DNA from 4 places in the Pectobacterium actinidiae genome. Region 1 is predicted to be linked to each of the others. Evidence: predicted binding sites of a transcription regulator. Region 1 holds the regulator's gene; each other region holds the start of a gene.

Region 1 (3,144 bases):
CATCAAAGTAGGAACAGCAATGCGCGTATTGGGTATCGAAACATCCTGTGATGAAACCGGCGTGGCCATTTATGACACAGAGACCGGTTTGCTCGCCAATCAGTTATACAGCCAGGTCAAATTACATGCTGATTACGGCGGTGTCGTGCCTGAACTCGCCTCACGCGATCACGTGCGTAAAACGGTTCCGTTGATTCAGGCGGCGTTGCGCGAAGCTGGGTTACAGGCTGACGATATCGATGGCGTGGCTTACACCGCTGGCCCTGGTTTGGTTGGCGCGCTATTGGTGGGGGCGACTGTCGGCAGGTCGTTGGCATTTGCATGGGGAGTACCAGCGATTCCTGTTCATCATATGGAAGGGCACTTGCTGGCACCGATGCTGGAAGATAATCCGCCAGCATTTCCTTTTGTGGCGCTGCTGGTTTCTGGTGGTCATACGCAGCTCATCAGCGTGACGGGCATTGGCGAGTATCGTTTGCTGGGCGAGTCCATTGATGACGCGGCGGGTGAAGCATTTGATAAAACGGCGAAATTACTGGGATTAGATTATCCAGGTGGTCCAATGTTGTCGAAAATGGCGCAGGCGGGGGATTCCCAGCGCTTTACGTTTCCGCGCCCGATGACCGATCGCCCGGGGCTGGATTTCAGTTTCTCTGGGCTAAAAACGTTTGCTGCTAATACGATTCGTAGCAACGGTGATGACGATCAAACGCGTGCCGATATCGCTCGTGCGTTTGAAGATGCCGTTGTGGATACGCTGGCGATAAAATGTCGTCGTGCGTTGGATGAGACTGGCTTTAAGCGACTGGTCATGGCTGGTGGGGTGAGTGCAAACCGAACGTTGCGCCAGCGCTTAGGTGAAGTGATGGTTAAACGCGGTGGTGAAGTGTTTTATGCACGCCCCGAATTCTGCACAGATAATGGCGCGATGATTGCCTATGCGGGCAGTGTACGTTTGGTTCATGGTGCGAGCCAGACGCTGGGCGTATCCGTTCGGCCACGTTGGCCGTTGGCTGAATTGCCTGCTGTGTGAGACTTCAAAAGCAATAGTCGCTACGTGTAGCTCGTTCACACGTAGCGAAGAAAATCGAGTAAACAACGAGTAACAAAAAACGGCAGCAGACGAGCGAATTACAGCTCTTGTTCGAATAGCACCAGAATAGCTTCGTAAAGTTGTTTGACGCTGAAGCCTCTTGCCGGGGTGGTAAAGATGGTGTCATCACCCGCGATGGTGCCGAGAATACCTTCTGATTTCCCAAGTGAGTCCAGCAGGCGTGCAATGAGCTGCGCGGCGCCAGGGCTGGTATGAATCACGATAACCGCGTCGTTGTAGTCCACGTCTAGCACAAGGTTCTTCAGCGGACTGGACGTAGTCGGGACGCCAAGCTCGGCTGGGAGACAATACACCATCTCCATTTTTGCATTGCGCGTGCGTACGGCACCAAACTTCGTTAGCATGCGTGACACTTTGGATTGATTGATGTTTTCAAATCCTTCGTCTTGCAGTGCCTGAACAATTTCACTTTGAGAGCTGAACTTCTCTTCCTTTAACAGCGCTTTGAACGCTTTAACGAGGTCTTCTTGTTTTGTCGGATTTCGCATTCTGCACCGGATTAATTGTTATGGTTAATCTTCCCATTATGCAGTTGTGTGAATTTTTATGCAATTAAATCGCGTATAATTCCAATCCATTTCACCAGATATGCGTTAGTCGCTGTTTTCCAAAAAAATCGACTCTCAAGTAGTCCGAAAAATGCGTCCTGCGTCACATAAAAGTAAATCAAATGTTATCAGAATGATGTTGTTTGGACGCCGTTGATCGGTGTAATGTAGCCCATAGGTTAATCACACGTGAATGAACACCGCGTTATAGCTCAATAGCTTATTAACTTTACTTACCTTTCAAACGAATGGTTGTTTTTGATTTATTATTAGAGACATAGCGTATTTTTTGTCTCTCATGTCATTTGTAGAAAGATAAGTAGGTTACTCTTATCCCCATTTTTATATTCTGTTGATAACCAAATGAATTCACGGCACTTTTTTATTTTATGATAATAAGGAGTTTAGGATGAAAGTTGCAGTTCTCGGAGCAGCAGGTGGTATCGGTCAGGCACTCGCACTCCTCCTCAAAACCCAGCTTCCTTCAGGTTCAGAACTATCCCTTTACGATATTGCTCCGGTCACACCGGGCGTTGCCGTCGATCTGAGCCATATTCCTACAGCAGTGAAGATCAAAGGCTATAGCGGTGAAGATGCTAAACCGGCGCTTGTTGGTGCTGATATCGTGCTGATCTCTGCGGGGGTGGCACGTAAACCTGGTATGGATCGTTCCGATCTGTTCAACGTCAATGCTGGCATTGTGCGTAATCTGGTTGAGCAAATTGCGGTGACTTGCCCGAAAGCCTGTATCGGTATCATTACCAACCCAGTGAACACAACCGTTGCCATTGCAGCCGAAGTGCTGAAAAAAGCCGGCGTGTACGACAAAAACAAACTGTTTGGCGTAACAACGCTGGATATCATCCGTTCCAACATGTTTGTTGCTGAGCTGAAAGGCAAACAGCCGCAGGATATTAATGTGCCGGTTATCGGCGGACACTCTGGCGTGACGATTCTGCCGCTGCTGTCTCAGGTTCCTGGTATCAGCTTCAGCGAGCAGGAAGTGGCCGATCTGACCAAGCGTATCCAGAATGCCGGTACTGAGGTTGTTGAAGCCAAAGCTGGTGGCGGATCGGCAACGCTGTCTATGGGTCAGGCTGCGGCACGCTTTGGCCTGTCTCTGGTTCGTGCGCTGCAAGGCGAAAGCGGTGTGGTGGAATGTGCATACGTTGAAAGTGATGGCAAACATGCTCGCTTCTTCGCTCAGCCGATTCTGTTAGGCAAAGACGGCGTCGCCGAGCGTAAAGAGATCGGCACATTAAGCGCTTTTGAGCAAAACGCGCTTAACAGCATGCTGGATACGTTGAAGCAGGATATTGAGTTAGGCGAGACGTTCATCAAGAATTAATCATTGAGATTCTTGTGATACGTGACGTTGAATGAAAAGCCGGAGATGTCGATCTCCGGCTTTTCTTTTTTAATCAGGACGGATGAGTTTTTTTCTGTCGATAAGCTCATTGGTTTCTGGATTGTAATACCGGC
Region 2 (3,144 bases), 270 kb from region 1:
TTTTCTGAAGTATTGATAGTCATAAACCTTTCATCCTAAAAGAAATAAGCCTAATAAACGCGTGATCAAATACGTTGTTGGCATACAAAAAGCGGCTTATTTAAGCATGTCTTGTTAACGACAACAATAAAAGTTAACAGTAATTAAACAACCGCATAGTCTTATAAACATTAAGGAATAGTGCACATAACTATTTATATCCTGAGATATTGCAGGAAATTTTACTTATATCTTAGATAATCCTAGATCCAGAGTGTCATGTTATGGCTTTAGCAGTAGAAAATGCTGGCGCGTTAGTATGGATATGGCATCAAAACCGCCAGAGATAGTACTCGAAGAACAGCAGGAAGAACGGGTATAGGCGTTGCATCAATGTGGCCTGAAATGGTATTACAATCGACCAGGATCATTCCCCTCGTAAACCGTAAGAACAAGAGTACGTATTATGACAACCGCGACCTCCGCCAATCTTCAGGTACGCCCCATCACTGCGCGAGACGATGCCGCTATCGCTCAGGTCATCCGTCAGGTATCTGCTGAATTTGGTTTGACGGCCGATAAAGGCTACACCGTTTCCGATCCTAATCTGGACGCGTTGTTTGCCCTATATAGCCAGCCGCAAAGCGCCTACTGGGTGGTTGAATACGAAGGCCGCGTGGTTGGCGGCGGCGGCATTGCCCCGCTGGTCGCAGGCGAAGAAGATGTATGCGAATTACAGAAAATGTATTTCCTACCCGTCGTGCGGGGCAAAGGGCTGGCACGTCAGTTGGCGGTTCAGGCGCTTGATTTTGCTCGTCAACACGGCTTTCGCCGCTGCTATCTGGAAACAACCGGTCACCTGACCAGCGCAATCCGGTTGTATGAGTCACTGGGCTTCGAATCGATTCCCCATTCAATGGGCAACACGGGTCACACCGACTGTGAAGTGACGATGTTGAAGGTACTGTAATAAGCTTAAGGTACAGTAATCACGTGCTGTCATCGCGAATAAAAAACGCCGCGGGTGTCCCTGCGGCGTTTTCAGTGAGGCATGTTCTTTCGAGTTAATGACTCAATAATTAGTGGCGCTTGCCGTCATCGTCTTCATCATAAAAATCTTCATCATCCCCGTCTTCTTCGCCTTCACCATCGGGATCTTCGAAGTAGGTGCCCCACCCGTCGTAATTCACGCCGTGGCGTTCTGCCAGCGCCAGCAGCTGTTCTACCTGTGCGTCGATCAGTTCCGCCTTTAGCGCAACTTCACTGATGGCATCGCAGCACATCAGCAACACGCCATCTTCCACTTCCAGTTCTTCCGCATCGGTCACTTCATAGCCCAATTTGAAGGCTTCTACAGCGACTTTTTCCAACACTTCAAACTTCTCAGCAGAGAAATGGTGTTCAATGGTATAGAGCGCGTCAGGATCGCTGCCATCATCCAGCAGTTCTTCAATGATCAGGCGTGTTTCTTCCCGTTGCTCTTCCAGTAATTCGCGGTTTGCCATGCCTCAGTCCTCATTAAACGACGTAATATTGCTTATTGTCCCACAGCCCTGCGGCTTGCTCCACCACAAAGTTTGATATCACCACTTGAATTTGAATATTTACACATATAAAGTGAATTTTAATTCAATAGATAGTTTTTAATCCAATAGATATACCCTAGATAATTCGAGTTGCAGGCAGGCGGCAATCGCGCGAATCCTCAGGAGCTTACTCAAGTAAGTGACTGGGGTGAGTAAGAGAAGCCAACGCACATGCAGCTTGAAGTATGACGGGGATAGTGTTGAGCCACATGGAGAGGTACATCATGCAACCGTTCTACAAGCGTCATTTTTTAAGGTTAATGGATTTTACACCCGCAGAAATTGCCAATCTTTTAGCCCTGTCAACGAAACTGAAGGCCGATAAAAAAAACGGGACAGAAGCCCGCCGCCTGCAAGGTAAAAACATCGCACTCATCTTCGAAAAAGATTCGACTCGTACTCGCTGCTCTTTCGAAGTTGCTGCATACGATCAAGGCGCACAAGTGACTTATCTCGCCCCGAGCGGCAGCCAAATCGGTCATAAAGAATCCATCAAAGATACCGCTCGCGTATTGGGAAGAATGTACAACGGCATTCAATACCGCGGCTATGGCCAGCAAATTGTCGAAACGCTGGCACAATACGCGGGCGTGCCAGTCTGGAACGGGCTGACAAACGAATTCCACCCCACACAGCTGCTGGCGGATCTGCTGACGATGCAGGAGCATTTGCCGAATAAACCGCTGTCAGAGATGACCCTCGTCTATGCAGGTGATGCCCGCAACAACATGGGTAACACCATGCTGGAAGCAGCCGCACTAACCGGGCTGGATTTACGCCTTGTTGCGCCAAAAGCCTGCTGGCCGGATGCCGGTCTGGTGGCTGAGTGTCAGGCAGCAGCAGAGCAAACTGGTGGCAGCATCACGCTGACGGAAGATATCGCTGTGGGCGTCGCGGGCGCAGATTTCATTTATACCGACGTTTGGGTTTCCATGGGGGAACCGAAAGAGACCTGGAAAGAGCGAATCGCGCTGCTGAAACCGTATCAGGTGAACATGGCGATGATCGCCGCAACGGGGAATCCACAGGTGAAATTCCTGCATTGCTTGCCCGCGTTCCACGACGATCAGACGACGATGGGCCAACAAATGGCGGAGCAGTATGGTCTGCACGGTGGAATGGAAGTGACGGATGAGGTTTTTGAATCCGCGCACAGCATCGTGTTCGATCAGGCGGAAAACCGCATGCATACCATCAAAGCGGTGATGGTCGCCACGCTGGTACAGGATTAAGGTTTAACCTGCCTTTGATGTGTTTAAAACGGTAGTGGTCAACTCATACTGGCCACTACATTAGGCAAAGAGCGGGCGCTTGAGCTCGCCTTAGCCCCCTTCCCGTCGTTTTAACATGAGCGGCCAAAGCCACAGTCCCTCAGGTAATCGACACATGCCCTTTCATCAGAAAAAAGGGAGGAATGTAGTTATCCCATCCTTTTTGGTTGCAGTGTTGGATCAGGGTGGCGCTGTTTGCCACACCGGTTTTATCACAGCAACGCGTTATCCTATTACGCAGCGTTGAAGAACTTATACCGAGTATGTCTGGAATACTGTTCTGCTTCACTCCACACTGTAGTAAAAGC
Region 3 (3,144 bases), 430 kb from region 1:
GGTTCGAATCCGGCCCCCGCAACCAATTGATGTGAGTCGTCCATCAAAAGCAGTGAAGATTAGTTATTACGGACGCGGGATGGAGCAGCCTGGTAGCTCGTCGGGCTCATAACCCGAAGGTCGTCGGTTCAAATCCGGCTCCCGCAACCAACTAAAACTATATCTGATAGCGAAAAAGCACCTTAACGGGTGCTTTTTTGTTTTTCTGCGCCACCTATTTTCTATGCAGTTCCTACGCGCACTCCAGACTTATTGATTCCCTCTGAACCGCGCCAGTAAGACGCGGTTATCGTGCAACATCAACTATCGCTCAGCCTGACTGGCAAAGTAGGCCTTAATTCCAGCAAAAATGGATTCCGCAATTTGCTGCTGGAAATGGCTGGTGCGCAGCTTACGCTCTTCTTCCAGATTGCTGATAAATGCCGTCTCAACCAGAACAGACGGAATATCCGGCGCTTTCAGTACCGCAAATCCGGCCTGATCGACACTGTTTTTATGCAGACGATTCACCCTACCCAGCCGGGTCAGGATCTCTTTACCAAACTTCAGGCTGTCGCTAATCGTCGCGGTCTGCACCAGATCGAACATGGTGTGATCCAGATAGCGATCGCCGCTCATGCTCACGCCACCAATCAAATCCGATTCATTCTGGGTCTCCGCCAGAAATCTGGCAGCGGTACTGGTTGCCCCTTTCTTCGACAGTGCAAAAACCGAGGATCCTCTTGCCGATCGATTGGTAAACGCATCCGCATGAATCGAAATGAACAGATCGGCACGCTGCTTGCGCGCTTTCGCTACCCGCACGCGCAGCGGAATGAACACATCTTCATTACGCGTCATATACGCTTTCATGTTGGATTCATTATCGATCAGCTTGCGCAGGCGACGAGCGATTTGCAGCACGATGTCTTTCTCGCGCGTTTTATTCTTGCCAATCGCACCGGGATCTTCACCGCCGTGGCCGGGATCGAGCATAATAATCAGCGGACGATCCCGCCCTGCTTTCCCAGCTTTCGGTGCTTCTGCCGGTAACGTACGTTCCAGATCGCCTTTGTTGTAATCCTCCAGCAGCGCCAGCAGCGGATCGTCTTCGTTGTCGTAGCGCCCTGCGGCAGGATACAAATCCAGTACCAGCCGGTGCTTGAATTCGGCCACTGGCCCCAGCGTAAAGACTTTGGTCGTCGCCTGTTGCTTGAGCTCCAACACCAAACGCACCGTGGTTTTATCAAACTGTCCGATACGCGCTTCTTTAATCAGCGGATCGTTATCTGACGTAAACTGGCTGGCTATCTCCTTCAATACGCTGTTCAGATGAACATTTTCGATATCCACCACGATGCGTTCAGGATTACTCAGACTAAACTGTTTATATTTCAGCGGGTGATTGGATTCCAGCGTAACGCGGGTATAGGCAGAAGACGGCCAGACGCGCACCGCAACGACCTGCGTCGTCGCCGCTATCCCTACACCACTTACGCTTAACAGCCAGGTTGCTGCTGCGGTTTGTAATAGACGCCGTCGAGTCAAATGATGATTCGAATGAGACATGACACTCCGATCTGATTGCTGTGCACTATCCTGCATTGGTGTGTTGCGAATGCACTAATAGGCAATTAAAAAGTGAATAAAGATGAAAATTGTCAAAAACTTTAACGAATCTGTCCCACGCTGTCATGCAAAAATCCTATTCATACCCGTCATACTTCAAGCCGCATGTACGTTGGCAATACTCGGCTCCTCTCTGAGCCTCGCCCTGAAGGGCCGCCGTAAACGGCGTTCAAATGGCTTAGCCAATTTGTCCTTGCTCACCCCAGTCACTTACTTATGTAAACTCCTGGGGATTCGCGCGGTTGCCGCCTTCACGCAACTCGAATTATTTAGGGCATGGTAGCAAGATGAAACAGAATCCTGACTTTTCTGGTTAATACTTCCTCTTGCCTTTTACGCCATAAAGAATAAAAATACATAAATTACGAATAAAAATGCAAAGAGGGCTCGCAGTGAAGGAACGGAGTACAGAACTGGTTCAGGGCTTCCGCCATTCAGTTCCCTATATCAATGCCCACCGTGGCAAAACGTTTGTCATCATGTTGGGTGGCGAAGCCATTGAACATGCCAACTTCTCTAGCATCGTAAATGATATCGGGCTGCTGCACAGTCTGGGGATCAAGCTGGTGGTCGTTTATGGCGCTCGTCCTCAGATCGATGCCAACCTGACAACACATCACTACGAGCCTCACTACCATAAAAACACCCGTATCACCGACAGCGCCACGCTGGAGCTAGTCAAGCAGGCGGCGGGAATGCTACAGCTGGACATCACCGCTCGGCTGTCGATGAGCCTGAACAACACGCCGCTGCAAGGTGCCCACATTAATGTCGTCAGCGGTAACTTTATTATCGCGCAGCCGCTTGGCGTTGATGACGGTGTGGACTACTGCCACAGCGGCCGTATCCGCCGTATTGATGAAGAAGCCGTTCACCGCCAGCTGAATAGCGGTGCGATTGTGCTGCTCGGTCCGGTTGCAGTTTCAGTCACCGGTGAAAGTTTCAATTTAACCTCGGAAGAAGTCGCGACCCAGCTCGCGATTAAGCTGAAAGCAGAGAAGATGATCGGTTTCTGCTCCTCACAGGGCGTGACCAATGAAGATGGCAACATCATTTCCGAGCTGTTCCCTGACGATGCACAGCAGCGTATTGATGCTCTGGAACAGTCTGGTGATTACCATTCGGGTACCGTCCGATTCCTGCGCGGTGCGGTCAAGGCCTGCCGTAGTGGCGTGCGCCGTAGCCACCTGATCAGCTATCAGGACGACGGCGCGCTGTTGCAAGAACTGTTCTCACGCGACGGAATCGGTACGCAGATCGTGATGGAAAGCGCCGAGCAGGTTCGCCGTGCGACCATCAATGACATTGGTGGTATTCTGGAGCTGATTCGCCCGCTGGAAGAACAAGGCATTCTGGTCAGACGCTCGCGCGAGCAGTTGGAAATGGAGATCGACAAATTCACTGTTGTGGTACGCGATAACCTGACTATCGCCTGCGCTGCGCTTTATCCGTTCCCGGAAGAGAGCATTGGCGAAATGGCCTGCGTCGCGGTTCACCCGGATTACCGCAGCTCATCACGCGGCGATATGCTGTTAC
Region 4 (3,144 bases), on a different contig from region 1:
AATTCCCATATGAACGTATTTTCGCTGATAGCAAAAACCTGCTGCTCTTCCCGATTTGGCAGGCGTTTACGCAGGCTAAGCAAGCGGAATGAGATCTGATTAAATTTCTTTTCGGTAATTGAGTTATACACCAGCGGGTTGCTGCGTACGCCCTGATTGATGAAGTTACCGGAGCCTTGCACCATATGGATTGCGCCGATGCTGGCGAGTTTTTCCAATGCCTGACGAATAGTGAAGCGCGACACCCCGTATTCTTCCGCCAACTGGCGTTCTGGCGGCAGCTTTTCCGGCAGCGGATCGGTGTGCTGATAGATTTTGCTCAGTAAATCCTGTGCGATGAAATCTTTCTTTTTCATTATCTGTCTCAAAATGACCCTGCCAGCATGGCTGACAAGGCCGCTTTCGTCGGATCAGTGGTGGCAGAAATGGTGAATAACCTGAGAAATCAGTTCCCGCGTCGGTTTGATAAATTTGGTATCGATATATTCATCCGGCTGGTGCGCCTGTTCTATCGATCCCGGCCCCAGAACCAGCGTCGGGCACAGCGTCTGAATAAACGGTGCTTCGGTACAATAATTCACGATTTCCGTTTTCGTTCCCAGCAGATTCTCCACGACTGACACCAGACGGTGATCGGATGGGCACTCATAGCCAGGAATCGGCGGGTGCAGCTCGCTGATGGTTAACCGACCGGGCCAGCGTTGACTAACAGGCTCGAGCGCTTCAGACAGTAGCCCGTCCAGATCGTTAAGCGTAATGCCCGGCAGCGGACGGATATCCATATGCAGTTCACAGCAGCCGCAAATACGGTTAGCGGCATCGCCGCCGTGAATGTGGCCGAGGTTCATGGTCGGGTGAGGAATGTGGAAAATCGGGTTGTGGTAGCGTTCCTGTAGTGTGTTACGCAGTACCAGCAGGTGAGAAATGGCTTCGTGCATCAGCTCGATCGCGTTCACGCCGCGCGACGGATCGCTGGAGTGGCCAGACTGCCCCTGAATGCGGATCGCGTTGGACATATGACCCTTGTGGGCACGCACCGGTTGCAGTGAAGTCGGTTCACCAATAATGGCGCAATCCGGGTGAATCTGCGTCGATTCGGAGAAATACTTGGCGCCCGCCATCGTCGTCTCTTCATCCGCCGTTGCCAGCACATAGAGCGGTTTCGTCAGCTTGGTCGGATCGATGTCGCGTAACGCATCCAGAATAAAGGCAAAGAAGCCTTTCATATCCGCCGTACCCAAGCCGTACAGCTTGTTGTCGTGTTCGGTCAGCGTGAACGGGTCGCGCGTCCAGCGGCCGTCATCGAACGGGACGGTGTCGGTGTGGCCTGCCAACAATAAGCCACCTTTTCCTTCACCAATCCGCGCCAGCATATTAAATTTATTGAGGGTGCCGGGAACCGGTTGGACTTCCACATGGAAGCCAAGATCGCCGAACCAGCCTGCCAGCAGGTTGATTAAGGTATGATTACTTTGATCGAGCGCGCTGTCGGTGGCACTGATGGACGGTGTGGCGATCAATGCCCGATATAGCTCAATAAAAGGGGGTAAATTCATCTTCACTGTTGACAGCCTCTGGTTAGGATAGTATCAATATTCATGCATTTATTTTGAATAAAAATACAATAATGCTCGGCGAAAGGAAACCCAAAGGTACGGCGATGGCGATTCGTCACTTTCACTGAGTTTCGCGGGTGAACAGCGTACCGACGCTGGTGAGCCCTGTTACCTGTTCCATAGATAAGTAAGAAGGTATACGGATCCCATGCTGAATACGCTGATTGTTGGTGCAAGTGGTTATACCGGCGCTGAGCTTGCGCTCTACCTGAACCGTCACCCACAGATGAACATAACCGCTTTGATGGTTTCTGCGCAAAGTGTCGATGCAGGAAAATTGATTTCTGATTTACATCCGCAGCTCAAAGGCATCATCGATATCCCGGTAAAACCGCTGACCGATGCGGAAGAAGCGGCGAAAGGTGTAGATGTCGTTTTTCTGGCGACCGACCACAAAGTCAGCCACGATCTGGCTCCTGTTTTTCTGGCGGCAGGCTGTACTGTTTTTGATTTGTCCGGCGCGTTCCGCGTACAGGACGCTGAATTTTATCGTCGCTATTATGGTTTTGAGCACCAGCACCCTGACTGGCTGGCAAAAGCGGTTTACGGGCTGGCCGAATGGCGCGCAGAAAGCGTAAAACAGGCACAGCTGATTGCCGTGCCGGGCTGCTATCCAACGGCTGCGCAGTTGGCGCTGAAGCCGCTGCTGGATGCACAACTGCTGAATCCGGCACAGTGGCCAGTGATTAATGCCGTGAGCGGCGTGAGCGGGGCGGGGCGTAAAGCGTCGCTGACCAGCAGCTTCTGTGAAGTCAGCCTGCAACCCTATGGCATTTTCAACCACCGCCATGAACCTGAAATTTCAACGCACCTCGGTACGCCAGTGATCTTTACGCCACATTTGGGCAACTTTGCTCGCGGTATTCTGGAAACCATCACCTGTCGCCTGCAACCGGGCGTCACCCAGCAGGATGTCGCTGAGGCCTATCACACGGCATACCACGATAAGCCGCTGGTTCGCCTGTACGATAAGGGCGTTCCGGCGCTGAAATCCGTTGTCGGCCTGCCGTTCTGCGATATCGGTTTCTCCGTCGACGGCGAGCACCTGATCGTGGTGGCCACCGAGGATAACCTGCTGAAAGGCGCGGCAGCACAGGCTGTACAATGCATGAACATTCGTTTTGGTTTCCCTGAAACCCAATCGTTAATTTAATGACTACTGGTTCCGACATTTCGAGGCGTGAAGCATAATGAATCCGTTAATTATCAAATTAGGTGGCGTTTTACTGGATAGCGAAGAAGCGCTGGAACGTCTGTTCACCGCGCTGGTGGCTTACCGCCAGGAACATCAGCGTCCGCTAGTGATTGTGCACGGTGGCGGCTGTCTGGTGGATGATCTGATGAAGAAACTGGCGCTGCCCGTCGTGAAGAAAAACGGCCTGCGCGTCACGCCTGCCGATCAGATTGACATCATCACCGGTGCGTTGGCGGGATCCGCTAACAAGACGCTGCTGTCATGGGCGAAGAAGCATGACATCAATGCGGTCGGCTTGTGTCTGGGCGATGGCGGCAGTACGACGGTCACGCA

The links. The regulator ArgR, encoded in region 1, controls arginine synthesis, uptake and breakdown. The targets are predictions, from matches to a motif close to ANTGAATAAAAATACANT.
Region 2: a site for ArgR is predicted at 1,596-1,613, ahead of argF (ornithine carbamoyltransferase). Genes of this name have one in related genera too.
Region 3: a site for ArgR is predicted at 1,951-1,968, ahead of argA (amino-acid N-acetyltransferase). Genes of this name have one in related genera too.
Region 4: a site for ArgR is predicted at 1,609-1,626, ahead of argC (N-acetyl-gamma-glutamyl-phosphate reductase). Genes of this name have one in related genera too.

What each region holds. Positions count from the first base shown of each region.
Region 1 covers NZ_JRMH01000001.1:432,173-435,316, forward strand. The annotation lists gene tsaD (tRNA (adenosine(37)-N6)-threonylcarbamoyltransferase complex transferase subunit TsaD) at 20-1,033, shown strand; gene argR (transcriptional regulator ArgR) at 1,132-1,602, opposite strand; gene mdh (malate dehydrogenase) at 2,072-3,010, shown strand; gene KKH3_RS01825 (helix-turn-helix domain-containing protein) at 3,080-3,144, opposite strand, start outside.
Region 2 covers NZ_JRMH01000001.1:159,838-162,981, reverse strand. The annotation lists gene KKH3_RS00755 (YjgN family protein) at 1-23, opposite strand, end outside; gene KKH3_RS00750 (GNAT family N-acetyltransferase) at 446-949, shown strand; gene rraB (ribonuclease E inhibitor RraB) at 1,059-1,484, opposite strand; gene argF (ornithine carbamoyltransferase) at 1,790-2,797, shown strand; gene KKH3_RS00735 (helix-turn-helix transcriptional regulator) at 2,937-3,144, opposite strand, start outside.
Region 3 covers NZ_JRMH01000001.1:862,463-865,606, reverse strand. The annotation lists tRNA gene KKH3_RS03620 (tRNA-Met) at 1-25, shown strand, start outside; tRNA gene KKH3_RS03615 (tRNA-Met) at 74-150, shown strand; gene amiC (N-acetylmuramoyl-L-alanine amidase AmiC) at 304-1,548, opposite strand; gene argA (amino-acid N-acetyltransferase) at 1,983-3,144, shown strand, end outside.
Region 4 covers NZ_JRMH01000002.1:782,593-785,736, forward strand. The annotation lists gene KKH3_RS20985 (GntR family transcriptional regulator) at 1-356, opposite strand, end outside; gene argE (acetylornithine deacetylase) at 411-1,562, opposite strand; gene argC (N-acetyl-gamma-glutamyl-phosphate reductase) at 1,765-2,769, shown strand; gene argB (acetylglutamate kinase) at 2,807-3,144, shown strand, end outside.